Regions from separate parts of the Gordonia marina genome, predicted to be linked through region 1. Evidence: riboswitches for the same ligand, from Rfam matches in the RefSeq annotation. Region 1 holds a riboswitch; the other holds the start of a gene.
The links. Region 1 has a riboswitch for cyclic di-AMP ahead of ACSEEN_RS19525 (C40 family peptidase). Riboswitches for the same ligand answer to the same signal wherever they lie in the genome.
Positions count from the first base shown of each region.

Region 2: linked by a shared signal. The riboswitch ahead of ACSEEN_RS09845 (transglycosylase family protein) and the one ahead of ACSEEN_RS19525 (C40 family peptidase) in region 1 are both predicted to bind cyclic di-AMP.

Region 1 covers NZ_JBPSDN010000046.1:8,666-23,265, reverse strand. Annotated here, with positions in the region: gene ACSEEN_RS19550 (hypothetical protein) at 107-523, shown strand; gene trpD (anthranilate phosphoribosyltransferase) at 520-1,635, shown strand; gene ACSEEN_RS19540 (Lrp/AsnC family transcriptional regulator) at 1,647-1,925, opposite strand; gene ACSEEN_RS19535 (DEDD exonuclease domain-containing protein) at 1,922-3,730, opposite strand; gene ACSEEN_RS19530 (hypothetical protein) at 3,969-4,175, shown strand; cyclic di-AMP (ydaO/yuaA leader) riboswitch at 4,287-4,472, shown strand; gene ACSEEN_RS19525 (C40 family peptidase) at 4,490-5,071, shown strand; gene ACSEEN_RS19520 (C40 family peptidase) at 5,166-6,215, shown strand; gene ACSEEN_RS19515 (peptidase MA family metallohydrolase) at 6,247-7,773, shown strand; gene ACSEEN_RS19510 (glycosyltransferase family 4 protein) at 7,774-8,892, shown strand; gene ACSEEN_RS19505 (ABC transporter permease) at 8,892-9,359, shown strand; gene ACSEEN_RS19500 (AMP-dependent synthetase/ligase) at 9,588-11,396, opposite strand; gene ACSEEN_RS19495 (hypothetical protein) at 11,560-11,976, shown strand; gene ACSEEN_RS19490 (SRPBCC family protein) at 11,969-12,406, shown strand; gene ACSEEN_RS19485 (ArsA family ATPase) at 12,427-13,626, shown strand; gene ACSEEN_RS19480 (hypothetical protein) at 13,741-14,100, shown strand; gene ACSEEN_RS19475 (ROK family protein) at 14,115-14,600, shown strand, end outside.
Region 2 covers NZ_JBPSDN010000012.1:64,326-78,925, reverse strand. Annotated here, with positions in the region: gene ACSEEN_RS09875 (MFS transporter) at 1-1,172, shown strand, start outside; gene ACSEEN_RS09870 (DUF2771 family protein) at 1,182-1,850, shown strand; gene ACSEEN_RS09865 (DUF222 domain-containing protein) at 1,982-4,006, opposite strand; gene ACSEEN_RS09860 (cold-shock protein) at 4,399-4,812, opposite strand; gene ACSEEN_RS09855 (hypothetical protein) at 4,939-5,148, shown strand; gene ACSEEN_RS09850 (flavin reductase family protein) at 5,145-5,702, shown strand; cyclic di-AMP (ydaO/yuaA leader) riboswitch at 5,967-6,149, shown strand; gene ACSEEN_RS09845 (transglycosylase family protein) at 6,160-6,756, shown strand; gene ACSEEN_RS09840 (hypothetical protein) at 6,897-7,088, opposite strand; gene ACSEEN_RS09835 (helicase-associated domain-containing protein) at 7,176-9,506, shown strand; gene ACSEEN_RS09830 (DNA repair helicase XPB) at 9,520-11,166, shown strand; gene ACSEEN_RS09825 (pyridoxal phosphate-dependent aminotransferase) at 11,172-12,356, shown strand; gene ACSEEN_RS09820 (GIY-YIG nuclease family protein) at 12,509-12,817, shown strand; gene ACSEEN_RS09815 (alpha-ketoglutarate-dependent dioxygenase AlkB) at 13,017-13,655, shown strand; gene ACSEEN_RS09810 (oxidoreductase) at 13,672-14,550, opposite strand; gene ACSEEN_RS09805 (adenylate/guanylate cyclase domain-containing protein) at 14,547-14,600, opposite strand, start outside.

The sequences.
Region 1 (14,600 bases):
TCCGGCGGGGTCTTCGGGGCGAAGATCGGGTGCGGGCGCCACCAGCTATCGTGCCCGGCGGGGCTGAGAGAGTCCTGAAGAACACGGCAAGGGTGAGGAGACGGACATGCGCAGGTGGTTCATGCGGCGCGCGGACGCGCCCCGGGATGTGTCCGAAGAGCTGACGCGGGCGGTGGTGATCGCGGAATCGCATGACGAGACCGCGGCGTCCTCGACGGTGCTGGCCGCGGCGGGACTGATCGATCCCGCGGAACGTCTGTTGCGGCTGCTGGTCTTTCTGCCCGCGGCGCAGGTGCCCGGCGTCATCGAACGGTGCGCGTCGGAGGATTACGTGCCGGCACCCGCCCTCGCCTCCGATCCGCCGGCGCCGGCCGGGCTGGTCGCGGTGGCGCTGGCCCGCGTCCAGCCGATCGACGCCCGGCGGGTCTCGCAGGAGCGGTCGCTGCTGAGTTCCATCGCGGCGCGGGTGGGCGGCACGGTCGGCGGGTGGGCGGTGCTCGACGTCGCGGATCCGGGGCGATGAACACTGTTTATCCTGTCGGGGTGAACACCTTCGCTCCGCTGTCCTCGTCCGCGCCGTCGCCGGAGTCGCTCACCTGGCCGCAGATCCTCGGCAAGGTGACCGACGGCCACGACCTGACGGTGGGCGAAGCCGGCTGGGCGATGCGCGAGATCATGTCGGACGCGGCGACCGGAGCACAGATCGCGGCGTTCGGGGTGGGCGTGAAGATGAAGGGCGCCGCCCCGTCGGAACTGCGCGGCCTCGCCGCCACCATGCTCGAGATGGCCAATCGGGTGGACCCGGGCGGGCCGGCGGTCGACATCGTCGGCACCGGCGGCGACCGCTCGCACACGGTGAACATCTCGACGATGACCTCGGTCGTGGTCGCCGCGGCGGGGGTGCCGGTGGTGAAGCACGGCAACCGCGCGGCGTCGTCCAAGAGCGGCGGCGCCGATGTGCTGGAAGCGCTCGGCGTCGCGATCTCCCTCGGCCCCGAAGCGGTGCAGCGCTGTCTGCACGAGGTGGGGATCGGCTTCTGCTTCGCCCCGGTCTTTCACCCGGCGTTCCGGTTCGCCGGCCCGCCGCGCAAGGAGATCGGCATCCCGACGGTGTTCAACGTCCTCGGCCCGCTGACCAATCCGGCGTCGCCGGAGGCCGGGCTGATCGGCTGCGCGTTCACCGATCTGGCTCCCGCGCTGGCGCAGACCTTCGCCGAGCGCGGCAACCGGGTGCTGGTGGTGCGCGGTGACGACGGCCTCGACGAGCTGACCACGACCACGACGTCGACGGTGTGGCAGGTGGTCGGCGGCGAGGTGGCCCGGCACACGCTCGATCCCCGCGACCTCGGTCTGGAGCTGGTGGAGCTGTCGGCGCTGCAGGGCGGCGACGCTCAGGTGAACGCGGGGATCGCCCGGGATCTGTTCGCCGGGGCACGCGGACCGGTGCGTGACGCGGTGTCGCTGAACGCCGCGGCCACGTTGGTCGCCTTCGAGCAGGAGCGGCTGTTCGGCGAGGGCGAGCTGACCGCGGCCGTGCGCGACGCCCTCGCCCGGATCGACGAGGTGCTCGACTCCGGGGCGGCGGCCGACCGGCTGGCGCGCTGGGCCGAGCTCAGTACCGCGCTGGCCGGGTAGCTCTCCTCTCCTTATTCCTCTCCGATGGAGAAGCCGCCCTCCACCTCCGAGCTCGAGTAGCTGCGGAAAGCGATGTGGGTGGCGCTGTGGCGCACTCCGGGGAGCCGGTTGATCCGGCCGGTGACGACATCGGCGATGTCGTCGTGGCTGCGGACACGCACCTTGGCGATCAGATCGACGTCCCCGGCGCACGAGTACACCTCGGTGACCCCCGGGATGTCGGCGACGGCCTGCGCGGTCTCCGGGATCTGGTGGATGTCGGCTCCGATGAGGACGATGGCGGTGATCATGCCCCGAGCCTAAACGAGCCGGCGGCCGGTGGAGCCGGGTGTTCCCGGGCGCGGCGGGCGACGTCGGAGAAGTCGAGACGGCGCTGCGCCGAGCCGATCGGGAGCGACAGGTCGCCGGTCACCGAGACCACCCGGGTGCCCGGCTCGGCGATCCACCGCCAGAGCAGCGCCACCTCCTCGGGCGGCGCCCCGGACAGTGGACCGTCGCCGGGACCCGGCGGCGGGATCGACTGCGCCCCGGCGACGAGGAGTTCGACGACCGGCATCGGCGCCACACCGCGCGCCGCGTAGCCCGCGCCGGCGAGCCGGCCGTAGCGGATCACCGCGAAGTCCCAGCCGCCGGCCGGCGCGGAGGCCGGCCGGGCGAGAACCAGTTCGTCGAGCCGGGCGAGCGCGGAGAGGCGCTGGCAGCGGGCGAGGGCCTCGATGGTCGCGGCGAGCCGGTCGCGGGCGCGGGCGGCCGACTCGAAGCGACGCAGTTCGGCGAGCCGGGCCAGGCGCCCGGCGAGCTGGTCGAGCAGCGCGTCGGATCGGCCCTCGATCAGATCGGCGGCGGCCCGGACGCGGGGCAGATAGTCGGGCAGGGTCTGCGGGCGGTCGCTCGCGGCACGACACGCCCCCGGCAGCGCCGCGACGAGCGGGTCGGGCATCGCCGCGGCCGCGGCGGTCCCCGGGCAGAAATGGTGGTCGGCGGTCGTCAGGGACGTCGTGCAGGTGCGCAGGCCGGCGGCACCGGCGATCACATCGGCGACGTCCGCGGCGGCCGCGCGGCCGCCGAACGGGCCGAGACAGAGCTCGCCGGGAGTACGGGTCACCCGCAGGCGTGGGAAGCGTTCGGCGGTGAGCACGACCCACCAGCCCTGTCGCGGATTGCGGGAGCGCCGGTTGTACGCGGGCTTGTGCACCGCCAGCAGGGTCAGTTCGCGCACGCCGGCTTCGAGGGCGTGCGCGCACTCCACGTGCTCCACCCGGCGGGCGAGGGCCACCATCTCGGCCATCCGGGCGCGCGGATCGGCGCCGGTGAAGTACTGGGAGACGCGCCGGTGCAGATCGACGGCCGTCCCGATATAGAGGACCTCGTCACCGGGACCGCGAAAGAGGTACACGCCCGGCCGATGCGGCAGCCCGGCGGCGAGCGTGCGCTTGGCGCGCACCGCGGGCGTGGTGCGCGGCAGATAGCGGGTCAGGTCGCGATAGGTGCGGACACCCTGATTCCCGACGCGCTCGAGAAGACAGTGGAACACCTCGACGGTGGCGCGGGCGTCGTCGAGCGCCCGGTGGGTGGGCGTCACGGAGACGTCGAAGAGCTCGGCGAGCGCACTCAGCTTGACCGTGGGTGCTTCTTGCCGGGAGAGGATCCGCCGCGCCATCACCACGGTGCACAGCGTCGCCGGGAACGGCCAGGGCAGATGACGGCGGGCGGCGGCGCGTTTGAGGAAGCCGGTGTCGAACCGGGCGTTGTGGGCCACCAGGATCGCGCCGCGGGCGAACTCGAAGAACGCCGGCAGCACCTCGTCGATGGTGGGGGCGTCGTGCACCATCGCCGTGGTGATGCCGGTCAGCGAGACGATCTGCGGCGGAATCTCCCGACCCGGGTCGACCAGGGTGGCGAACTCGCCGAGCACCTCGCCGCCGCGGATCTTCACCGCGCCGATCTCGGTGATCGCATCCCGGTCGGCGCTGCCGCCGGTGGTCTCCAGATCGACGATCACCAGGGTGGTGTCGTACAGCGCGGCGGTGGCGAACTCCTCGTCGTCGGGGAGATCGGCGAAGCTCAGCTGCTGTTCGGGTCGGTGATCAGCCATACCCGGGAAGGTAGGCGGCACCTCCGACAATCCGTTCCGCCGCGGCGGTCCGCGGCCCCGGTGTCGGAGGGTCGTCCTAGTCTCCACCTCGAGTCGAGTGTTCCCGTGCCGCCGGAGCGCCGTGGTCCGCCGGAAAACGGCGGTCACCACGCTCAACGCTACGAATGAGAGGTAGATCACAATGAAAATCGACTGCGCGACGTGCCCGGCCCGGCAGCGGGCCTGTGACGGATGTCTGATGCAGGTGCTCTTTTCCCCTGCCACCAGGGACTTCGGTCCCGAAAGCCAGTGGGCGGAGACCGATGACGACCTCCTCGATGCCATCGATGTGTTCGTTGACACAGCGCTGATTTCGCGGGCGGCCGCACGGGCCGCCAGAAGTGACATCGCAGCACGTCAAACGGGATTCACCGAGCGTTCGCACGGCCGTCTCCGGGCGGTCTGATCCGGTAGGCGGTCCCGACCGCCTCGCGCGTTCGGTGGACATCGGACCCGCGAGTTTCGTAATCTTTCTGAGACCTTCCAGGGCGGGGGTTCCCGCCAGGGGATTTCCGCTCCGAGGTCACCGCCTAATCGCGGCCCCCACCAAGGGCCGCGTACCGGGGAACCACCACTTCCTCATCGGACGCGCGGCGAGAGCCGGGTGCGCCGAGGGATCGGGGTGAATCGCGGGCAACCGCGTAGGGCCATCTCTTCCGGCCCGAACCCGACAGCTAACCCGGTCGGCGGTCAGGGAGAAACAACAAGGAGATACTTTCCGTGGCCAAACACCGTTTGGAACAGCCCCGCGTCGCCGCCAAGGTGGCCAAGACCGCCGTGGTCACCGGTTCGATCGCCGTCGGTGCCCTCGCGCTCGCGGCCGGTCCGGCCGACGCCGCCCCGGTGAACGTGCCGGGTGTCGGGACCTTCGAGGTCCCCGGCATCAACGACAACCAGGTGCCGCCGCAGTTCCAGCAGAACGGCAACAACGGCGGGGGTCTGCTCAACAGCCAGCCGGTGCGTGCCCAGAAGGCGCTGCGCGCCGCCGAGTCCAAGATCGGCTCGCCCTACGTGTACGGCGCCGCCGGCCCGAACGCCTTCGACTGCTCCGGCCTCGTCTACTGGTCGTACAAGCAGGCCGGTAAGACCATCCCGCGTGACAGCTACGGCCAGCTCGGCGGCGGCCAGCGAGTGTCTTCGCTCGCCGACGCCAAGCCCGGCGACGTGCTGATCTTCAACGGCGGCGGCCACGCCGGCATCTACGCTGGCCACGGCCAGTTCATCCACGCCTCGACCGAGGGTGTGCCGGTGAAGCGCGCGCCGGTCAAGGCCTGGGCGCTGACCGGCATCCGCCGCTACTGAGCGCACACGCCGCAAACATGCAGTACCGAGTCGAGCCGTGGGCCCCTCCGGGGAGCGCGGCTCGATTCGAGTATCGGTAGGGATGTCAGAAGTGATGCGTACGTGTGAATTCCGCCGTGCCACCCGGCGCGGCGTATCGATCGTCGCGGCGCTGAGCGTCGCGACCACGCTGGCGGTGGTCTCGCCCGAGTTGGCGATGGCCGAGCCGGCGCGCTCGGCGGACCAGTTGCTCACGCACTACCGCCAGTTGTCGGACCAGGCCGAGAAGTCGGCCGAGTCGATGAACAAGGCGCAGGCCGAGTACGACAAGCAGCGCAAGATCGCCGCCGGCGCGCGCAAGGACGCCGCCGCCGCGCAGAAGGACCTGGACGCGGCCGACCGCCGCCTCGACGAGGCGCGGGCCACGGTCGACGTGCTGGCCCGGGCGAGTTCGCGCGGAGTCCGCGCCAACCGGCTCTACGCCCTGCTGGTCAGCGACTCGCCGCAGAACGTCCTGGACAACATGTCCGACCTCGAGGTGATCTCCCGGCAGGTCGACGGCGACATCGCGAGTGTCAAGAAGTCGGTCGACCGGGCGACCAGCGCCAAGGCGGCCGCGCAGAAGACGTCGGCGACGGCCTCGGCCGCGATGACCGATGCGGTGCGCAAGCGCGGCGAACTGCAGGCCAAGCAGTCCGATCTGCAGCTGGAAGCGGTCACCATCCGCGCGGTCTACCAGTCGATGACCGGCAAGCAACTGGCCGCGCTGCGCGGCCCCAAGTACAACTTCGACCCGCGGGCGGTCCCGAAGGGCACCTCGCCCGAGGCGATCGCCGTGCAGGCCGCGATCAGCCGCATCGGCGATCCCTACGTCTGGGGTGCCACCGGACCGAACCAGTTCGACTGCTCGGGTCTGATGGTGTGGGCCTACAAGCAGGCGGGCAAGACCCTGCCGCGGACCAGCGAAGCGCAGATGGGCGGCGGCACCCCGGTGGCCCGGGGCGACCTCAAGCCGGGCGACCTGATCATCTACTACGGCGACGCCCACCACGTCGGCATGTACGTCGGCGACGGCTACGTGATCCATGCCTCCACGTTCGGTGTCCCGGTCGCCGTGGTGCCCATCGACAAGGCCGGCCCCTACAACTCGGCGCGACGGTACTGACTTGTCCCCAGCCTCCAGGGCCTCCCGGGCGGTGGCCTCCGCCACCGCCCTCGCCCTGCTCGCCGGGGGAGTGACCGCGTGCGGTTCCGGCGAGAAGGCGGCCGCGCCGTCGTCGTCGACGACGCCGCTGTTCAGCACCCCGCCGAACGCCTTCGAGCAGCAGCGGGCCGACGGGGTCACCGCCCTGCTCGACGCCCTCACCAAGGCCCTCACCAGCGGTGATCGGGCCGGGCTCGACGCGTTGATCGACCCGCTGGCGACTCCCGCGTTCCGGCAGTCGCTCCATCGTGCGCAGGACGACCTTCGGCCGGCCCCGGCCCGTCGCGCCGCCACGTCCGTCGCGCCCACGGCCACCCCGTCCGGGGCGGCGCCACAGAGCCCGGCGCCGCAGCGCTCGGTGCCGCGGCGGTCGCCGCGCTCGGGGGATCGGCCGTCGTCGTCGGCCCCGGCCGCCACGGTGCCGCGGGGCAGCAACCTGGTGCTGCGGACCCTGCAGTACCGGCTGGCCCCGTCGGCCGGGCCGGAGCGGCTGATCGGCGGCGAACTCGGCGTACGGCTGAACGACGCCGGCGCCTCCGACACGTGGGTCACCCCGATCACCGCGAGCTACGCGCTCGGCGGTGCGGCCCGTCCGGGTGTCGACGAGCCGGTGATCGATGTGCCGCAGGAACTGGCCGTCGCCCGTTACGGAGACGACTGGAAGCTGCTGGGCGACGGTTCGCTGGCCCCCGACGAGTCGGTCGACCCCACGCAGGAGGTGCGGCCGCCCGAACTGGTGCCGTGGGCGTTCGGCGGGCTCCTGGCCGACGACGTTCCGACGGCCGGCGGCACGTCGTCGATCCTGTCGTACCCGGGTACCGACCGCACCGTGGCGAAGGTGCGCGACCAGCTCGCGCCGGCCGTCGCCGCGGTGACCGCGTTCTGGGGTGACGCGTGGGTGCGCAAGGCCGTCATCCAGGTCACCGGCACCCCCGAACAGTTCGCCGGGTTCACCCGCACCGCGCCGGGGGAGACCAACGCGGCGGCCGCGGCGACCGTCTTCTCGCGGATCGACGGCGGGGCCAAGACGGTGATCGGCCAGCGCGTGGTGCTCGCGCCCGCCGCCGGCCAGCTGTCGGTGGCCGGCATCGGCGTGGTGCTACGGCACGAGCTGACCCACGTCGCGACCAGGCTCGACACCGCCGACGACGCGCCGATGTGGCTCACCGAGGGGGTCGCCGAGTACGTCGGCCGCCGCGGCACCAAGGTCGACTTCACCGATGTGGCGCCGGAGCTGTCCGCGCAGATCGCCGCGGGCGACGTGCCGAAAGCGCTGCCGAGCGACAAGGACTTCTCCGTCGACACCGATGCCGCCCGGCTCGCCTACCAGAGCTCCTGGAGCTTCGCGACGTTCGTCGCGCAGAAGTACGGCGAGGACAAGCTCAAGCGGATGTATCTCGCCGTCGCCCAGGGCGGACCGGTCGCGAAGACCGACGCGGCCCTGGCCGGGGCGCTCGGTGTGGACCGGGCGACCGCCGTCGCGCAGTGGCGGACCTGGCTCGGCAAGCAGGTGCGCTGAATGCGGCGCACCCTGCTCGTCACCAACGACTTCCCGCCCCGCCCCGGCGGGATCCAGTCGTACCTGGAGAACCTGATCGCGCATCTGCCGGCCGACGAGGTGACGGTGTACGCGCCGCGCTGGAAGGGCTGCGAAGCGTACGACGACGCCGCGCCCTACCGGATCGTGCGGCATCCGACGACGCTCATGCTGCCCACTCCGGCGGTCGCTCGTCGTGCGGCGAAGCTGGTGCGGGAGAACGACATTCACACGGTGTGGTTCGGCGCGGCGGCGCCGCTCGCGATCCTCGGCCCGGTGTTGCGGCGAGCGGGCGCGGACCGGATCGTGGCGAGCACGCACGGCCATGAGGTGGGCTGGTCGATGCTGCCGATCGCCCGGCAGGTGCTGAGGCTGATCGGCGACACGGCCGACGTGATCACCTTCGTCAGCAAGTACACGCGCGGACGGTTCGCCTCGGCCTTCGGTCGCTGGGCCGCGCTGGAGTATCTGCCGTGCGGGGTCGACGTCGACCGCTTCGCACCGAACCCGATGGCGCGCGCGGAACTGCGCGACCGCTACGGACTGGGCGAGCGGCCCGTCGTCGTGTGTGTGTCGCGCCTGGTGCCGCGCAAGGGGCAGGACACCCTGATCAAGGCTCTTCCGCGGGTGCTCGACGCCGTGCCGGACGTGCACCTGATGATCGTCGGCGGCGGCCCCTACGCGGACCGGCTGAAGGCGCTCGCCCACAAGACGGGTGTCGCCGACCGGGTCACCTTCACCGGATCGGTGCCGTACGCGGAGCTGCCGGGCCACTACGCGATGGGCGACGTCTTCGCCATGCCCACCCGCACGCGCGGCGGCGGACTGGACGTCGAGGGTCTGGGCATCGTCTTCCTGGAGGCCTCCGCGACCGGCGTGCCGGTCGTGGCCGGCGATTCCGGCGGCGCCCCGGAGACGGTCGTCGACGGCGAGACCGGCCTGGTGGTCAACGGCCGTAGGCCGGCGGTCGTCGCCGACGCGATCGCGAGCATCCTGACCGATCCCGAGCGCGCCGCCGCGATGGGCGCGGCGGGTCGTCGCTGGACGGTGGAGCGCTGGCAGTGGCGCCACCAGGCCGCGAGACTCGACCAGCTGCTCTAGTGTCGCCCGTGGTGGGATCGGAAGACGGCCGCAGCGGTCCGGGCGGGCGGTCGACGGTCCTCAGAGCGTGCTGGCTGGGGCTCGCGGTTCTCGGCGTCGCGGCGGGTGTGTTCGTGGCGGCGATGCCGGTGGGTTCGGTGTCGCTCGGCTGCGCGAAAGGGGACAGCCTCTCCGGACCACTGGCGCACGCCGATGCGACGTGCGATGACTCGATTCGCTACGCGCTGGGTCTGTCTCCGCCGGTGCAGGTGGCGATGGTTCTCGCCATTCCCGCGGTGGTCGCCGCGCTCGTGCTGCGCACGTGGGTCGCAGCTCTCGTGGCGGGGTGCTACGCGGTCATCGCGGTGTTCGGCCTGATGAATTGGACCGACTGGCGGATCACATTTCTCGTGGCCGGCGTGGTCGGGACGATTCTGGCGGGCACCACGGCCCTCGTCCAGTTCGCTCTGCTCCGCTCGTCGCGGTGACGCGCAATTTGATGTGAGGGCCCGCCCGGCCCACTCGATCGGAGTCATGTCGATCGAGCGGAGTTCATGTCGATCGAGCGGAGTCGAGATCAGCTCACCGGCCGCGGGCGTGGCTTCGACTCGTCCTCGGCTATCGCCTCGGACGGCTCAGCCGGCGGGTGGCGCGAGGACTTTGCCAGACGATCGCAGACGCACCCGCCCGCCCTCATAGAGGACGGGCGGGGAGAGTCACTTGCGGTAGATCTTGTCGATCTGGTGGTCGTAGTGATCGGCCACCACCTTGCGCTTCACCTTCATGGTCGGCGTCAGCATGCCGTTGTCCTCGGTGAAGTCGTCGTGCAGGATCCGGAACTTCTTGATCGCCTCGGCGTGCGAGACGGTGGCGTTGGCCTCGTCGATCGCGGTCTGCAGGTCGGCGTGCAGTTCGGGATCCTTGACCAGCAGCCGGACCGGCGTGTTCGGGTCCTTGCCGTTGCGCGACAGCCAGCCGGGGATCTCGTCGGCGTCGAGCGTGAGCAGGGTGCCGATGAACGGCTTCTGGTCGCCCACGACCATCGCCTGGGAGATCATCGGGTGCGCCCGCATGATGTCCTCCATCGGCGCCGGGGAGACGTTCTTGCCGCCGGCGGTGACGATGATCTCCTTCTTGCGGCCGGTGATCTTCAGGTAGCCGTCCTCGTCGAGCGACCCGAGGTCACCGGTGTGGAACCAGCCGTCGGTGATGGCCTCGGCGGTGGCATCGGGGTTGTCCCAGTAGCCGCCGAAGACGACGGCGCCGTTGAGCAGCACCTCGCCGTCCTCGGCGATGCGCACGGCGTTGCCGGGGATGGGCCGCCCGACGGTGCCCATCCGCGCGTGGCTCGGGGTGTTGACGGTGACGGCCGCGGTGGTCTCGGTGAGGCCGTAGCCCTCGTACACCGGGATGCCGACGCCGCGGAAGAAGTGGCCGAGACGAGCGCCGAGCGGCGCGCCGCCGGAGATGGCGAGCTCGCACTGACCGCCCAGCGCGGCCCGCAGCTTGGAGTAGACGAGCCGGTCGTACAGCTGGTGACGCAGGTCCAGGACCTTGCCGATCGAGCCGCTCTCGCCGGCCTTCGAGTAGGAGATGGCGGTCGACGCGGCGCGGTCGAAGATCACGCCCTTGACCTTGGACTCGTCGTACGCCTTCTGCCGGGCCGTGTTGTAGACCTTCTCGAAGACGCGCGGCACCGACAGGATCAGCGACGGGTGGAAGACCTCGAATGTCGGCAGCAGATTCTTCACGTCGGAGGTGAACCCGACCTCGACGCGGGCCTCGATGGCCACCAGGTTGATGGCGCGGGCCAGCACATGCGCCATCGGGAGGAAGAGCAGCAGCCGCTTGCCCTCGCCGAGGAGATCGCTGAGCGAGGTGTCCAGAACGCCGCCGATCTCGCCGAGCAGGTTCGAGTGGTAGAGCATGACGCCCTTGGGGCGGCCGGTGGTGCCGGAGGTGTAGATCAGGGTCGCCGGCGAGTCGGCGTGCAGCGACGTCCGGCGGGCCTCCAGTTCGGTGTCGGTCACGTCGGCGCCGGCCGCGGTGAGGGATTCGAGGATGCCGGGGCCGTCGTCCGGCGCGATGACGAAGACGCCGGTGGCCGCGGTGACGTGCGAGACGTCGTCGAGGAGGGCGCGCTTCTTGTCGTTCTCGACGACGATCGCGACGGCCCCCGAGTCCTCCATGATCCAGTCGATCTGCGGGGCCGACGACGAGTCGTAGATCGGCACCGGTGTGGCGCCGGCGGACCAGATGGCGAAGTCGATCAGCGTCCATTCCAGGCGGGTCGCCGACAGCAGGGCGACCCGGTCACCGGCGTTGACGCCCGACGCGATCAGGCCCTTGGCCAGTGCCCGGACCTTGTCGGCCGCCTCCTGCGCGCTGACCGGGAGCCACTGTCCGCCGGCCTCGTCGAGGAAGACGGTCCGGCCGGGTTCGGCCGCGGCGGCGTCGAACAGGACATCGGTCGCGTTCCGTTCCGGCGGGATCGTGTACTGGGCAGGAACGCGGCATTCGGCCATGGGTGGATACCTCTCTCATTCTGCTGCGGTCCGTGCGTCGGGAGGCGGCGCGGGAGGATCGCTATCGCTCTGCGCTGAACGAAAGAAGAGTCTATCGCCCCGTGTTCGGCGTTTGTGCGTGGTCGGCTTTCCCCGCCGAATACCGGTATGTGAAGCTAGGACGGTGACAACCATCCAGGTAGCCGACGAGACCTTCGTCGCCGCGGCCCCGAGCAGTGCCGGCGCCGTGGTGACCGATCGCGCGCGGTGGCGGCAGTGGTTCGGCGACCTGCGGCTCGAGGTGGTCGAGGACCGTGGCGACGCCGGTGTGCGCTGGCGGGTCGCCGGTCCCGTCGAGGGCACCATGGAGATCTGGTGCGAGGAAGTGCTCGACGGCTTCGTCCTGCACTACTACCTGCACGGTGAGCCGACGACCCCGTTGCCCGCCGATCCGGCCGCCGCGATGGCCGCGATCGCCGAGGCCAACAAGCAGCGGCGAGTGGCGGGCAAGGAGATGTCGTTCCAGGTGAAGGCGCTCTTGGAGGGCGACCGCGAGATCGGCGGCCCCGCCGCCCCGGACCGCGCGGTGCGTCGTGGCTGACCACACCGAGCAGTCCATCGTCATCGGCGCCGACGTCGACGCCGTCATGGGCGTGATCGCCGACTTCGCCGCGTACCCCGAGTGGGTCACCGCCGCGCGGGAGGTGACCGTGCTCGACAGTGACGACGCCGGGCGCGCCCGGCGGGTGCGCTTCGTGCTCGACGCCGGGGTGCTCACCGACACCTACGTGCTCGACTACGCGTGGGCGGCCGACGGCACCGAGGTGTCGTGGCGGCTGGAATCCAGTGACCTGCAGCGCGATCAGCTCGGCAGCTACCGGCTGACCCAGCAGGTCCCCGGCTCGACCAAGGTGACCTACTCGCTCACCGTCGACCTGAAGATCCCGATGATCAGCCAGCTGAAGCGCCGCGCCGAGAAGGCCATCACCGACGCCGCGCTGAACGACCTCAAGAAGAGGGTCGAAGGCTGATCGATCTGGCGCCTCTCCACCTGGTGCTGGGGCCCGGCGGCTCCGGCGTCTCGACGCTGGCCGCCGCCGGAGCCCTCGAGCTGGCGCGCGCGGCCGCGCCGGCCCGCGGCAGCGGACCTCTCGCGCGCGCCGACACCGGCGGGGTGCTGCTGGTGTCCGTCGATCCGCGCTCGGACCTGCCGCGCCGCCTCGGCGTCTTCCGGGTGCCGGGGCAGCCGGTGCCGGTGACCGGGGAACTCGATCTGCTCCATCTGGATCCGCTCGCCGTCACCGAGACGGCCTGGTCGGGGTTCACCGGGGCCCTGGCCGGGGTGGGCGCGGCCCGGAGCCTGCCGCTGGTGGGAACCCTCACCGGCGTCGACGCCGGGGAACTCACCGGATTGCCGGGGATCTCGGAGTTCCTGCTGTTGCGCGCGATCCGCGACGCCGCCACCTCCGGCCGCTGGCAGCGAGTCGTGGTCGACCTGTCCGGGGCGGGGGATCCGTTCGCCGTGTTGCGGTCGCCGACCGTGCTCGCCACCGCGATCGACCGGCTGTGGCCGCGGCACCGGCGGCTCGCCGAGGCCGCCGAGAAGCCGGCACTGGCCCAGATCGCCACCGCCGTGGAAGGCATCGACCGGGACTGCCAGGATCTGCGCGAACTGATCGCCGACTCGCACGAGGTGTCCGTGCACCTGGTCGGCACCGGCGGCCAACGCGGCCTGGCCCGGATCGGCGACGACGTGGCGGCCGCCGACGTGATGGGATTGCCGCTGCGATCGGTGCTGGTGAACGCCGGTTCCGGCGGTCTGCCCACCGAAGCGGTACTCGACCGGGCGAGGGGTCTCCTCGGACCCGATGCGGGATCGGCGGTCTCCATGGTGACGATCGGCCGCCGCGACGAGGAGCCGGTCCGCCTCTCCCGGCTGCGGAAGCTCCGCGTCGTGTTGCCCGCCCCGAACGGCCGGCCGCGGGCCGCGGCCGCCCCCGTCGTCGAACACGTCGGCGGCGAGGGTCTGGATGCGGAATACCGGCTGTCGTGGCGGCAGGCGCTGCCCGACCCCGAGCAGCTCGCGCTCGGCCGCTCCGGCGACGACCTGCTGGTGACGATCGCCGGGTTCCGGCAGCCGGTGCGCCTGCCGTCGGTACTGCGGCGCTGCCAGGTGACCGCGGCCGATTGGGACGGCGCACGGCTCAGCGTCGGATTCCGGCCGGATCCGGCGGTCTGGCCGCAGCGCTGACGACCGTCGGCGTAGCGTGTTTCCGCAGCGCGCCGGACGCCGGATGCATCCGGAAGTGACCGGCGGGTAACCTTGACGATTCGCACCGTTCGAGAAGCGAGGAGACCGTCTTCCATGGCCGACGACACGCAGGAGACCGGAACCGGGGCCACCTCCGGTGATCCGGTCGGCACCCTGCTGCTCGGTGTCGCCGGACAGATCGAACAGCTGGCCGCGCTGATCACCGGTCCCGGCCTCGCCGGTCTGCCGGGGATCGACGACGAGGGGCTCGCCAGACTGGCCGGGCTGGTCGGGGAGGCCGGCGGCCTGGCCGCCGAGCTCGGGGATCTGGTCTCACGCCTGCTCGCGGCGTGCATCGCGGTGCTGGAGGCCGCCGCCGAACTGCTCCGCGCCGAGTCGGACACGGCCGCGCCGGCCTCGACCCGGTTCCAGTCGATTCCGGTCCGGATCACCGCGGCACCCGCGCATCCGTGAAAGGCTGAGGGACGATGAGCACCTCCGGCAACGACCTCACCATCGGCATCGACATCGGCGGCACCAGCGTGCGCGCCGCGGTGGTCGACGCCCGCGGCGGGATGCTCGACACCCTCCGGGCCGCGACACCGCCGACCGCCGGGGCCCTGGAACACTGCCTGGACCGGCTGGTGGGGGAACTCCGCGACCGCTGGACGGTGCACGCGGTGGGACTGGCGATCGCCGGATTCCTGTCACCGGACTGCCAGACCGTGCGGTTCGCGCCCCATCTCGCGTGGCGGGAGGCCGCGGTGCCGGCCGAGATGTCCGAGCGGCTCGGCCTGCCGGTGTTCGCCGAGCACGACGGCAACTCCGCGGCCCTGGCCGAGCTGCACTTCGGCGCGGCCTCGCGGGGACACAACACCCTGGTGCTGGCCCTGGGCACGGGCATCGGCGCGGGCATGCTGATGGGCGGTGAGATCTATCGCGGAAGCTTCGGCGTCGCCCCCGAGTTCGGGCAC
Region 2 (14,600 bases), on a different contig from region 1:
CCGGCCAGCTGCAATACAAGCCGTGGATCCTGTATCCGTGCGCCCTCGGGCTGATGGTGCTGTCGAAATCGTTCGGCGTCCTCAAGTCCGCGGTGGCGCCGCGCGTGCTTCCACCGTCGATCGACCTGGTGCGGGTCAACTCCCGCCTCACCATGTTCGGCCTGGTCTTCGGGACCATCGTGGCCGGCGGTATCGCCGCGGCGCTGGAATTCCTGCTGGGCAAGCTGATGCCGTTCCACATCCCGGGCGCGATGGTGTTCCTGGCGGTGCTCGGCGTCGCCGGCGCGTACTTCTGCATGAAGATCCCGTCGTGGGTGGAGGTGACCGAGGGCGAGGTGCCGACCACCCTCACCTATCACGGCGAACCGCAGGCCGACCCCGCCGCGCGGGCGACCGGTGCCCGCGGCCTGCCGTCGCGCCTGGCCGCGAGCATGCGCCAGCCGCTCGGCCGGACCGTGGTGACCGGCCTCTGGGGCAACGGCACCATCCGCATCCTGACCGGCTTCCTCACCCTGTACGTGGCCTTCTACGCCAAGGCCCAGAATCACAGTGGCGGCGGCTGGGCTCAGCTGGCGATGCTCGGCGCGGTCGGCGCCGCCGCCGGCGTCGGCAACGGGCTCGGCAACGGGCTCGGCACCCGGCTCAAGCTGTCCAATCCGCCGCGGATCATCGTGCTGTCCACCGCGGCCGCCACCGTCGCCACCGTGCTGGCCGCGGTCTTCGGCACCCTGGCGATGGTCATCGTCGCCGGCTTCGTCGGTTCCGCGGTCAGCGCGATCGCCAAGGTCTGTCTGGACTCCACCATCCAGGACGACCTGCCCGAGGCCTCCCGCGCATCCGCCTTCGGCCGCTCCGAGACGGTTCTTCAGCTCTGCTGGGTGATCGGTGCCGCCCTGGGCGTCGTGCTGCCGACGACGCTCTGGATCGGCTTCACCGTGGTGTCGGTGCTGATGGGCGCCGGCCTGGTGCAGACCGTCGTGACCAGCCGCGGCGGCACCCTGATCCCCGGTTTCGGCGGCCGTCGCCCGGACGAGCCCGCCCCCACCGCACCCCTGCGCACGCCCGAGCGCCGCACGCACGACAGCCCGTCGCAGCGGCCGACCGCGGCCCAGCGCTCCGTTCCGCCGACGCGTCCGCAGCCCCGGCCGCGTTCCCCCCGAGCATCCGAGTGAGGTCAGTCCGTGTCCCTGCAGCCGAGTGACAAGAAGGCACTGACGATTCTGGCCGCGGCCGTCGCCGCCGCCGTCGTCGTGATCGCGGTGGCGACCACGCTGCTGGTCGTGAACACCGCCGAGCCCGAGCCGAAGGTCTCGCTGGCGGCGGGCAAGTCGTACACGCGGCTCGCGCCGACGTTCTGGTGCGATGTGAAGCTCACCGAGTGCACGCCGCGGCTGATGAGCGACGAGGAGATCGCCGCCCTCCCGGTCGACCGTTTACCGGTGGCCATCGGTGACGCGCTGACCGTGTCGGTGCCGTCGGAGGTGTCCGACGGCCCCTGGATCCTGATCGCGAGCTACGCGACACCGCGCGGCGTGACCCAGCAGGACTGGCTCCACCTGCCGGACACCACCTACACGCAGACGCTGCCGTCCACCCGCGACCGCGTCCTCCTGGGCATCGAGATCCAGCCGCTGTCGGCGCGGGTCACCGGCACCGGGAACGACGACATCGAGGCGGCGATCAACGCCGGGCGCGGCGACATCGCGGCGCGCGGCCACTTCGCCGTCTCGACCGTGCCGGATGGCTTCACGGTTCCGGCGTCAGACGAGACGCCGGCACCGGCACCTGCCACGCCGCCGACGAGCGAGACGCCGCAGGCCCCGCCCGCGGAGACCGCGCCGGTCGCGTAGTATTCCAGCCTTACATCGGAACCGAAATCACTTCGCTCTGACCTTGTGGTGACAGCTGTGTTTTGCCAGCAAGGCTGCGCCGTGGCGCAGATCCCGCGTCCTCCGCGTGGTGTCTGGACTCCGCCTGGTTCTTAGAACGGTGGTGGGCCGTCGGCGGCTTCGGCACGCTCCCGGGCGCGACGCAGGCGCGCGCGTTCAGATCGTCGCCAGGCGTGCTTGTAAGCGGTCGCGGCCCGCAAACCGCCCCCTGCCGCGCTCCCGCCCGCGCCGTCGGACGGTGTTGGACCGGTTGGTGGTGATTCGGGAGGCGGGTGGGCCTGGTGGACACAACTCACCCCAGCCAGTTGGGGGAACAGCCACTGATTCTCCGCCCGGGTCTCGACGGTGGTGCCGTACGCGGTGATCGCCGTCCACACCACACCGCGATCGTCGATCCACTGCTCATCGACCCACCCATCCTCGGGATTCGCGGCACCCAGGAACGTCTTCAGCAGGTGATGACGCTTACATTTGGGTCCGACATTGCACAAGCAGGTCGGGCCGCCGGAAGCGGGACAGAACTGGTCGAACTCCTCACAGTGATCGAGTTCGCAGTTCCACGCCGGCTGCTCGCAACCCGGGACGGTACAGGTCCCGAACAGGGCCCGCACCAGGACGCCGAGAGCTTCGGAGGGCCGATACGGGTCACTCGGCAGAGCCTGCCCGGCCAGAAACGCCGCCGGAACCTCACCACGGGATTCGGCCTGTCCGGTCCGGTGCTGCTCGGGCTGTCCGGGCTCGCGATGGTCGGGCTCGGTGTGTTCGCTCGCGCGTGGTCCGGGACCAATTCCGATGCCGGTGTCATGCTCGTGCACCTCGGCGCCGCGGCCGGTGCCGCCGGGGTTAGGCGCCTCAGTTGCGGGGTCGTTTCTCTCGACCTGTCCGCGGTCGTCGGCGGGCCGGAGCCCAGCCGGCCGCCCGACATCCGGATCATCAGACCGGGCGGGGTCGGCGGCTGCACCGGGCCGGTGCCCGGCGCCATGTCCGCCGTCCGTGGCATCGGTGTCGGTGGCGTCCTCGCCCGGTTCCGCGGGAGCACCGGCTGGCGTGTCGTCAGTCTCGGGGATCACCGTGGCGGATCGGGGACGCAGCAGGGCACCCAGGTCGAGGTCCCGCACCAGCGCGTCGGGGCGCTGGGCAAGGTCGCGGACATGCCCGGCACTGATCGGACCGTGCCCATCAAGAAACGCCGGCTCATCATCCTCGCCGGCCAGCGTCGACTTCTGACAGATCGCGTGCACGGTGATCCGGGCCTGCCGCTCCGAAATCTCCTCCTCACCCAACGTCGCGGTACACGCTTCTTTGTCGGTGCACGCACAGGTGAACGGCAGCCTGCGCAGGCGTGCGATAGCGGCCGCCGACCGGAGCATGCCCTTGGTACGGGGGTCGTTCGGGCAGACCCCGGCGATCATCGCCTCCACCGCCTCATACGCCAGACGCGCCTCCTCAGCGTCCGCGGTGATCGTGACCCCACCCAAACCATCAGTGAAATCACGACTGGTCACATTCTTCCGCCGCCGCGCCTTCTCCCGCTGCTTCCGCTCCGCATCGGCGTCGCGCTTGTGCACCACCCGATCGGCGATCCGCTCGGCCGCCGTCTCCGAGATGTGCCCGGCCGCGGCGAGCGCACCGGCCAGATCGGCGTCGACCTGCGCCATGATCGCGCTGTCGTCGACGATGTCCGTGCGACAGGCGACCTTGTCGAACATCTCCGGCGAAATGACGGTCCGGCGCAACAGGTCCGCGGTCTGCGGGAGCCGCTGGGCGGCCGCGATCGCCGTCCCGACCAGCGCGCGGGTGGCCCGCCGATTCCCGGCGAAGTAGTAGCCGAAGAATTCCACCGCCGCCGTGTACGGATCGAACAAGTCGTGCTGGTCCTCACCCGCACAGACCCGGTCATCCAGGGTCGCCAGCGCGATGTCGAGGAACTGACCGACCGCATACAACTGCTGCCAGTACAAGAACGTCTGCCCCCGCCACGCCGTCTCGGCATAGACGGCCCACGACCGGCACTGCGTCTTGTCGTCATCGGCCCGGTCGGCCGGCACCATCCCGGCCGCAGTGAAATCGACCGCGGCCCAGCGGGCCGCCAACGCGTCGCCGATCGCGTCGGCCATGGCGGTCACCTCCCCCGAAGTGAGTGTTCGATCTACCTATGGTCAACAGTACTGGCACATCACGGTGTGCGCCACCTGATTCTGTACCGTTAAAATGACTATAAGACCAGGGTATGACAAGAAATGACGATGCGGTCGACGGTCGCCAAATCCAATGGGCCGGCGTCGAACCAGCCGTAGCCGTCACGCAGTCGGGGCTGGATGTTCGAATGGGATCGAGGCGAGAGACGTGCTCCGCCGGAGGCGACGTTCACGGTGTACACCGGACCCGTGTAGGAGCGCACGCGATCCTTCCGGTCCTGCGAACAGCGCCGGGCCAAGACGCAACCTCCGCCTCAGAATTCCGGTAGGCACAACAGGCCGAGTCCGATATCAGCCTGCGACACTCGGACTCAGCGGTCGAGTTCGCGGGTCACCGCGCGCACGACCTCCGAGATGCGCCGGGCCGTCTTGCGGTCCGGGTAGCGGCCGTTGCGCAGATCCGGCTGCACCTTGCCCTCGAGCAGGGTGATCAGATCGGCGATCAGGCCGTGCAGCTCATCCGGGGTGTGCCGCTTGGTCGCGGCCTGCTGGGTCTCCCGCACGTTCCGGGCGACACTCGGCGCGGCCTCCAGCACGGTGACGCGCAGCGCCTGCGGGCCCCGTCGCCCGGCCGCCATGTCGAACTCGACGCGCTGACCGGCTTTCAGGCCCTCGGCCCCGTCGGACAGCGCGGAGGCACGCACGTAGACGTCCTCCCCGTCTTCCTGCGACAGGAATCCGAACCCCTTCTCGGAGTCGTACCACTTCACCCGGCCGGTCGGCACTGCGCTCACCCTCAAACTGCTCGTGACTGCTCATACGAAAGCGCCCTGCCCGGCCCGTCGGACATCCGCGGAAAGGGCAAGAGGCGCACTTCGCCTGATCGTACGCCCAGGACTACGGTGGGGGCCATGGAGACCCAGAAGTCGTCCCCGCTGCTCCCGGCGGCCGTGATCATGGTGGTGATCGGCGCGATCGCCAGCCTGCTGCTGCTGGTGCCGGCCGTCCGCGACTCCAACGAGGCGGTCGTGGTGGTCACCTACCTGCTCGCGTTGCTCGCTCCACTCGGATTGCTGCTGGCCGTCGTCTTCGCGCTGCTGCAGGGACGTCGCCGCCGATGACCGACACCGCGATCGTGCTGGACAGCGCCGACGACTCGAGCGCCCTCAAACGGGCCTACAGCTGCTTCCCGTCCGGCGTGGTCGCGGTCTGCCGCCGGGGCGGCCCCGCCGACGTCGATCCCGCCGACGCCCCGGCCGGTGACGGCCCGATCGGCATGGCGGCCAGCGCGTTCACCACGGTGTCCCTCGATCCGCCGCTGGTGTCGGTGTGCGTGCGCCGCGAATCGGCCACCTGGCCGTTGCTGCGCACCGCACCGGAACTCGGAGTGAGCGTGTTCGCCGCCGATCAGGGCGACCTCTGCCGTCAGCTCGCCGGTCCGCCGGCGCACCGGTTCGACGGCATCGAGCCGCTCACCGCCGGCGGCGGCGCCCTGTTCCTGCCCGGGGCCGTCGCCCACCTGCTGTGCACGCTCGCCGGCGAGTACGAGGCGGGCGACCATACCGTCGTGCTGCTCCGGATCACCTCGCTGTGCAGCGACCCGGGAGCCGAGCCGCTCGTCTTCCACGCGAGCACCTTCCGCGCGCTGGAGGCGCGCCGCGAGTCCGGCGGATAGCCGCGCGTGTTCCAGGTCTCAATCTGGCTGTGACCTTAGTCACATAACGGGGCGATAACGAACGAGACACGGGACGGCCGTCAGTGCGATTACCTGCGCGGATGCCCGAACGGGCCGAAAGACCCGGGAACACCCCGGAAATCCGGGGTTTCCGGACGGGGTGACTTCCCCCATTCCGATTACGTAGTCTTCATTCCGGTCGCCCTCACCGGCACCGACAACCCAATATCCCGACGGTCGCGCCCAACCTCGTTCCGCCGCCGGGAGTACCGAACGACACAGTTCAGGAACGAGGGCGGGGGACCCACCATCCCACCGGATAACGGCAGGCCATCGCAGGATGGCTCGCCTTGGGGTTAAGTCCCCGGACCGGCTCGCCGGACCGGGACCGAGCACCTCTCGCTCGAACCCGACAGCTGACTTCGCAGGCGCGTGGAGAGAGGAATACCAGAGACCTATGGCACGTCACGCGAAGCCGTCGTCCAGCACCACCAAGACCATCGCCAAGGTGGCCCTGACCTCCGCCGTCCTCGGCGGCGGCGCGGCCCTGTTCGGCGGCGGCCACGCCGCCGCTGCGACCGACTCCGAGTGGGACGCCGTCGCTCAGTGCGAGTCGGGCGGCAACTGGCACATCAACACCGGCAACGGGTACCAGGGCGGCCTGCAGTTCGCCCCGAGCACCTGGGCCGCCCACGGTGGCACCCAGTACGCTCCGTCGGCCGACCAGGCCAGCCGCGAGCAGCAGATCGCCGTCGGTGAGCGCGTGCTCGCCAGCCAGGGCAAGGGCGCCTGGCCGGTCTGCGGCACCGGGCTCTCCGGCGCCACCCCGCGCACCGCTCCGGCCACCCCGAAGCTGCCGAAGGTCGGCCCGTCCGGCAACGGCTCGTCGAACGGCTCTTCCGCCGACGCGGCGAACACCGACGAGGCCATCGCGCAGGCCAAGAAGAACCCGGAGCTCGCCGGCGCCGCTCAGGCCCTGCAGAACTCGGGCTACAAGCTCGACAAGGGCCAGCTGGACCTGTTCAACCAGAACAAGAAGGCGCTCGGTCTCTGACCGACACCCCCGGACGACGAGGAAGCCCGCACCGATTCGGTGCGGGCTTCCTCGCATCCGCCGACCGGCGGACGGTCACGCGTAGGAGAACAGACGAAAAACCCCGTACCGAGCGGGTACGGGGTTTCGGACGCTGCGCGTCAGCGGTTGACGACGGTCTTCGGCTGAATGAACGAGAGCTCGCTCGCGGGCACCGGGAACGGAGTCTCGTTGCCGAACGGCGACAGTGCGCCGGCGAGGTGAGCGGTGAACTCGGTCACGGCGTGATCCTCTTCCGAGATCTCAGGCCAGCCGTTGTCGACGTAGGAATTCTTCTTAGCCACGACGCTCATTCTGCCATGGCGGTGCCGGGCGCGTGGCACCCACCGGCAAAGCCGGGACCCAAGTCTCCTCCGCACGCGGTCGGTAGCATGGATCCGATGACCACGGACCGACCCCAGCGCGGCCTGGCCGAGACGCTGGCCGGACGCTCCGACGACGAGTTGAGCGCGCTGCTGCTCCGCCGTCCGGATCTGGCCTCACCGCCGCCGCGCGGCACGGCGGTGCTCGCCCAGCGCGCCCTGTCCGCCGCGTCGATCGCGCTGGCCGGCGATGGCCTGGATCTGGCCGGGGTCGCCGTCCTGGAGGCGTTTCTCGACGCCGCCGGCCCCGGCGTCCAGCACGACCTGCTCGGCCCGGTCGGCCGCGACGAGATCGTCGCCCGCCTGGGCCGTCGCCTCAAGCGCGCCGAGGTCGACGCCCGGCTCGCGGACCTGGCCGCCCGCGGCCTGATCTGGGACTCGGGGACCGGCATCGCGCGCAAACCCGCGTGGGTCGCCGGCATCCACCTGAGTTCGGCGCTCCCGTGGCGCGGGCACCACCTGATCGGCCCGCTCGCCACCGCGACCACCGACGAGATCCGCGCCCTGCTCGACGGTCTCGACGACCGTCCCCGTGAACTGCTCACCACGCTGGCCGCCGGGCCGCCGCTCGGCCGCAGCCGGGACGCGGCCCCCGACGCCGATCCGAGCGCGCCCGTGCCCCGGCTGATCGCGTGCGGCCTGCTGGCCCGGATCGACGAGCAGACCGTCGAGCTGGTACCGATGGCCGGGCAACTACTGAAGGGCGAGCCGCCGCTGCGCACGGCCGTCCTCGAAGCGCCGGCCCTGACCAGCGGCACCGGCCGGTTCACCGCCGACCAGATCGATGCCGCCGGCGCCGGTGAGGCCCTCGAACTGCTCCGGCACGCGGGCGACCTGCTCGATGTCCTCGGCCATGCGCCGGCCGCCGAACTGCGCTCGGGCGGCGTCGGCATCCGCGAACTGCGCCGCCTGGCCAAGGCCAGCGGGCTGCCGGTGGCCCGCGTCGGACTCCTGGTGGAGCTGCTGGCCGGTGCCCGGCTACTCGACTCCGGCTTCCCCGAACCCGAGCCCGCCGACTGGAACGGCGAGGAGGCGTTCGCGCCCACCACCGCCGTCGACGCCTGGGAACACACCGGTCCCGAGCGGCGCTGGTACACGCTGGCGACCGCCTGGCTGGAGCTGCCGCGGCGGCCGTGGCAGATCGGGGACACCGATCGCGACGGCAACACGCTCGCCGCGCTGAGTTCCGGCTTGTTCGACGCCGCCGCCCCGCTCACCCGGCACCAGGTCCTCGAACCGCTGGTGTCCGCCGAAGCGGCCGCCCCGCTCGAACTCGACGACCTCATCGCCGCACTCGTCTGGCGGCATCCGCGGCAAGTGCGCCGCTGGACACGGCGCTTCGTCGGCGAGACGCTGCGCGAGGCCACCGAGCTCGGCCTGGTGGCCCACGGCTGCCTCACCGCACCCGGACGGGCACTGCTGACCGGGGCCGGCCCGGACGACGAGGACACCGCCGCGGCGACGCTGGCCGCGATGGACCGCGCGCTGCCGTCGCCCGTCGACCACTTCCTGGTGCAGGCCGACCTCACCCTGATGGTGCCCGGCCCGATGACACCGGAACTGGCCGAGCACGTGCAGGCGATCGCCGATCTGGAGTCCGGCGGCGCCGCGTCGGTGTACCGGATCAGCGAAGACAGCCTGCGCCGCGCCCTCGACTCCGGCCGTTCCGGATCGGAGATCAACGCGCTGCTGGCGAGTCGTTCCCGGACGCCGGTCCCGCAGTCGCTGACCTACCTCGTCGACGACGTCGCCCAGCGGCACGGGAGTCTGCGGGTGGGCGTGGCGTCGTCGTTCGTGCGCTGCGAGGATACCGCGCTGCTGGCCGGCGTCCTGCGCAGCGAGGCCGCCGCCGAGGTCTCGTTGCGCGCGCTGGCGGCGACCGTGGCCGTCTCCCCCGCACCGGTCCGCGACGTGATCGACGCCCTCCGGCGCGGCGGATTCGCTCCGGCCGGCGAGGACTCGTCCGGCGCCCTGATCGATCTGCGCGCCCGCGGCAGCCGTGTCCCGGCACGCACCCGGGGCGCCCGGGCGCCGCAGCGTCGTGCCCGGATATCCCCCGGCCAGGCGGCGAGCGTGGTCGACCGGCTGCGAGCCGCCGACCGAGCCGACGAGCCCGCGGCCGGCTCGGTGCGGGTGACCGGCGGCGGCGAGAGCGCCTCCGCGCTGGTCCAGCTGGCCCTGCGCACCGGCAAACAGGTGCGCGTCGGCTACGTCGACGCGCACGGCGCGGCCAGCAAACACGTCGTCCGGCCGCGGTCACTGGCCGCCGGGCAGCTGATCGGCAGCACCGACACCGACGACGACGCCCGGTACTCCCTCCACCGGATCACCACCCTCGAGCTGCTGTAGGACAATAGAACGCGTGACTGACGGACCCCTGATCGTCCAATCGGACAAGACCGTGCTGCTGGAGATCGATCACCCGCAGGCCGGTGCCGCGCGTGCGGCGATCGCCCCCTTCGCCGAACTCGAACGCGCCCCCGAGCACGTCCACACCTACCGGGTGACACCGCTGGCGTTGTGGAACGCGCGGGCCGCCGGGCACGACGCCGAGCAGGTGGTCGACGCCCTGGTCACCTTCTCGCGCTATCCGGTGCCGCAACCGCTGCTGGTCGACATCGTCGACACCATGGGCCGCTTCGGCCGGCTGCAACTGACCAAGAATCCGGCGCACGGCCTGAGCCTGGTCTCGCTCGACCGCGCCGTCCTCGAAGAAGTGCTGCGCAACAAGAAGATCGCGCCGATGCTCGGCGCACGGATCGACGAGGACACCGTCGTCGTGCATCCGTCCGAGCGGGGACGGCTGAAGCAGGCGCTGCTGAAGATCGGCTGGCCGGCCGAGGACCTCGCGGGCTATGTGGACGGCGAGGCGCACCCCATCGAACTGGAACAGGACGACTGGGAGCTGCGCGACTACCAGCAGTTCGCGGCGGATTCGTTCTGGGCGGGCGGCTCCGGCGTCGTCGTGCTGCCGTGCGGTGCGGGCAAGACGATGGTCGGCGCGGCGGCGATGGCCAAGGCCGGGGCGACCACGCTGATCCTGGTGACCAACACCGTCGCCGGCCGGCAGTGGAAGCGCGAGCTGATCGCCCGCACCTCGCTCACCGAAGAGGAGATCGGCGAGTACTCCGGCGAGCGCAAGGAGATCCGGCCGGTCACCATCGCGACCTATCAGGTGATGACCCGGAAGTCGAAGGGCGAGTACCGCAATCTCGACCTGTTCGACTCGCGCGACTGGGGCCTCATCATCTACGACGAGGTGCACCTGCTGCCCGCGCCGGTCTTCCGGATGACCGCCGACCTGCAGTCGCGCCGCCGCCTCGGCCTGACCGCGACACTGGTCCGCGAGGACGGTCGCGAGGGCGACGTGTTCAGTCTGATCGGCCCCAAGCGGTACGACGCGCCCTGGAAGGACATCGAGGCGCAGGGCTGGATCGCACCCGCCGAGTGCATCGAGGTGCGCGTCACCATGTCCGACGACGAGCGGCTCCAGTACGCCGTCGCCGAGGCCGACACGAAGTACAAGCTGTGCTCGACGGCCCATTCCAAGCTGCGGGTGGTGCGGTCGATCCTCGCCCAGCACCGCGGCGCGCAGACCCTGGTGATCGGCGCCTACATCGACCAGCTCGAAGAACTGGGCCGGGAACTGGACGCGCCGGTGATCCAGGGCTCCACCCGCAACGCCGAGCGGGAGAAGCTGTTCGACGCGTTCCGGCGCGGCGAGATCACCACGCTCGTGGTCTCCAAGGTCGCGAATTTCTCCATCGACCTGCCGGAGGCCTCCGTCGCCGTGCAGGTGTCGGGCACCTTCGGCTCCCGGCAGGAGGAGGCGCAGCGCCTCGGCCGCCTGCTGCGCCCGAAGGCCGGCGGCGGGCAGGCGCACTTCTATTCCGTCGTCTCCCGGGACAGCCTGGACGCCGACTACGCCGCGCACCGGCAGCGGTTCCTGGCCGAGCAGGGCTACGCGTACCGGATCATCGACGCCGCCGACCTGCCGATGGTGGAGTGAGCGCCATGCCTGTTGAGCCCCGTCGAAACCTGGTGCGGCGGCTGCGGCCGTTCGCCGAGACCATCTTCGCCGAGATGTCGGCGCTGGCGGTCGCGCACGACGCGATCAACCTCGGGCAGGGTTTCCCGGACACCGACGGGCCCGCGGCCATGCTCGACGCCGCGCGAGCCGCGATCGCCGACGGGCACAACCAGTACCCGCCGGGGATCGGCGTGCCCGAGCTGCGGCAGGCGATCAGCGAGCAGCAGAGTCGTGACTACGGCCTGTCGTACGACCCGGACACCGAGGTGCTGGTGACCGTCGGCGCCACCGAGGCCATCGCCGGAAGCGTGCTCGGCCTGGTGGAACCGGGCCGCGAGGTGATCATGATCGAGCCGTACTACGACTCGTACGCGGCCACCGTCGCCCTCGCCGGGGCGGTGCGGCGCACCGTGCCACTGGTCTCCGACACCCGCCCCGACGGCGGCGCCGGCTTCCGGCTCGATCTCGACGCGCTGCGCGCCGCGTTCGGCCCGGACACCGCCGCGATCCTGGTCAACACCCCGCACAATCCGACGGGCACCGCGCTGACCGACGACGAACTCGCCGAGATCGCGCGGCTCTGCGTGGAGCACGACGTGGTGGCCATCGCCGACGAGGTGTACGAGCACCTGCTGTTCGGCGGGCTGACTCATCGCCCGCTGGCGACGTTCGACGGCATGCGCGAGCGCACCCTGCGGATCTCCAGCGCCGCGAAGACGTTCAACGTGACCGGCTGGAAGGTCGGCTGGGTCTGCGGCCCGCCGGAGCTGGTGGCCGCCGCACGCGGGGCCAAACAGTATCTGAGCTACGTCGGCAGCGGGCCGTTCCAGCCCGCCGTCGCCCTCGCCCTCCGGACGGAGGCGGCGTGGGTGCGGTCGATGGCCGGCGACCTGGAGCAAGCCCAGGTCGCACTGTCGGCGGCCCTGGCCGACGCCGGTTTCGGCGTCCACCACACCGACGGCACGTACTTCGTGCTGGCCGATCCCCGGCCGCTCGGCTACCACGACGGCGCGGCGATGTGTCGCGGGTTGCCGGCCCAGATCGGCGTCGCCGCGGTCCCGGTGAGCGCCTTCACCGATCACCCCCACTGGGACCACCTCGTCCGCTTCGCCTTCTCCAAACGCCCCGAAGTGATCGCCGAAGCCGCCCGCCGCCTCCGCTCCCTGTAGACCCCCACCCCATGCCGGTCGAGGTCTCGACTCCGCTCGACCAACATCTCCGTCGAGACCACCCACGCGGGCTGTGGACAACTCGAGTTCACTCAAACGACCTGTGGACGACGCACTGGTGCCCGCCCATGCTCAGGCGCATCATCCTCGGCATGGGCGCATATCTCTACATCCTCAAATGTTCCGACGGCACCTACTACGTCGGGAGCACCCGCAGCCTGGATGCCCGCATCCGGCAGCACTCGATCGGCCTGGGCGCCGAGTACACCCGCCGTCGACTCCCGGTGGAACTGGTGTTCAGCGCGGAGTTCGACCACATCGGCGAGGCGTTCGAGATGGAGAAGCGCGTGCAGAAGTGGTCGAGAGCCAAGCGAGAGGCACTCATCCGCGGTGACTTCGAGGCACTCCACCAGCACGCGCGCTGTCGTAACGACACCGCCTCGGACAAGCGAGCCGTCTGAGACCGAGGAGACGTCGCCGCCCGAGCGGGTGGTCTCGACTTCGCTCGACCAGCATGGAAGCGAGTTCACCACGAAGGTCGAGCGGAGTCGAGACCGATCCCCCGGTCGGGCCGTGGTCTCGACTCCGCTCGACCATCATGATCACCCCGCCCGACCAACATGAATCGCACATACGTTCTATTCGGCGTACGCTGGCGACATGACCGGCGCCGGGATTCAGGATTCGCTGTTCGACGCGCCCGCGAATACAGCCGGGCCGGTGGTCCGTGCCCTCGCGACCGGTATCCGCCGCCGCGAGCTCAGCGACGGCGCCTGGGTGGACCTGCGGCCGGGGTGGCTGACCGGGGCGGCGCCGCTGTTCGACAGGCTCGTCCAGACGGTCCCGTGGCGGGCGGAGCGGCGCCGCATGTACGACGCGACGCTCGACGTCCCGCGTCTCACCGCCCACTATCCGGCCGGACGGACACTCCCCGATCCACTGCTGAACACGCTGCGCGCCGACCTGAGCGCCCACTACGCACGCGACCTGCCGGAGGGCTTCGCGAGCGCCGGGCTCTGCCTCTACCGCGACGGGCGGGACAGCGTCGCCTGGCACGGCGACCGCATCGGCCGCGGCGCCCACCACGACACGCTCGTGGCGATCGTCTCGCTCGGCGCACCGCGCGCCCTGCTGCTGCGGCCTCGCGGCGGCGGGACGTCGTTGCGCTTCACCCTCGGCAGCGGCGATCTGCTGGTGATGGGCGGCAGCTGTCAGCGCACCTGGGACCACGCGGTCCCGAAGGCGACCGGCGCCGGGCCGCGGATGAGTATCCAGTTCCGTCCGCCAGGCGTGCTGTAACCGACGGGACGGCCGATCAGACGTCGAAGGTGATGCCGGTCAGCTCCTCGGCCTTGGCCCAGAGCTTCCGGCGCACGGCGCGGTCTCCGGCGACACGCCGGTAGCCGGACACCGCCGGGCCGCCGCGCATGCCGCCGAGCCCCTTCGGCCCGTAATACTCGCCGTTCACCGCGTGCGGCGAGGTGGCCGCGAACAGGGCCGGGAGCGCGCCGTCGGACGCCGACTGCGCGAGCGGCGTCAGGTTGCCCAGCCGCATCACCCAGTCCAGCGGCGATTCGGTGTGCATCTGCAGGTCGGTCGCCGCGTATCCGGGGTGCGCGGCCGTCGAGAGCTTCGGCGAGCCCGCCTCCGACAGCCGCTCGGCCAGTTCCAGGGCGAGCATCAGGTCGGCGAGCTTCGAGTCGCCGTATGCCGTCCAGCGGTTGTACTTGCGGTGTTCCCAGTTGAGGTCGTCGATGTCGAGCCGCGACTGCTTGTGCATCAACGACGACATCGTGACCACCCGGTCGGAGATCCGCCCGAGCAGCAGCCCGGTGAGCGCGAAGTGCCCGAGGAAGTTGGTGCCGATCTGCATCTCGAAGCCGCCGGCGGTGCGGCGCAACGGGATCGCCATCACCCCGGCGTTGTTGATCAGGACATCGGCGCCGTCGAACGAGTCGGCGAAGTCGCGTACCGAGGCGAGGTCGGCCAGGTCGAGCGAGGCGACGGTCGCGTTCGGGCCGATCTGCTCGGCCACCAGGCGCGACTTCTCGACGTTGCGGGCCGCGAGGACCACCTCGGCGCCCGCGGCGCCGACGGCGAGCGCCATCTGCTCGCCGAGCCCGCTGTTGGCGCCGGTGATGACGAAGCGCCGCCCCCGCTGATCGGGGATGTCCGTGATCGACCAACCATTCATCGGGTCCTCTTCTCTCGTTCCTCGCGCGCCCGCGCGCCAGGCATTCTCAG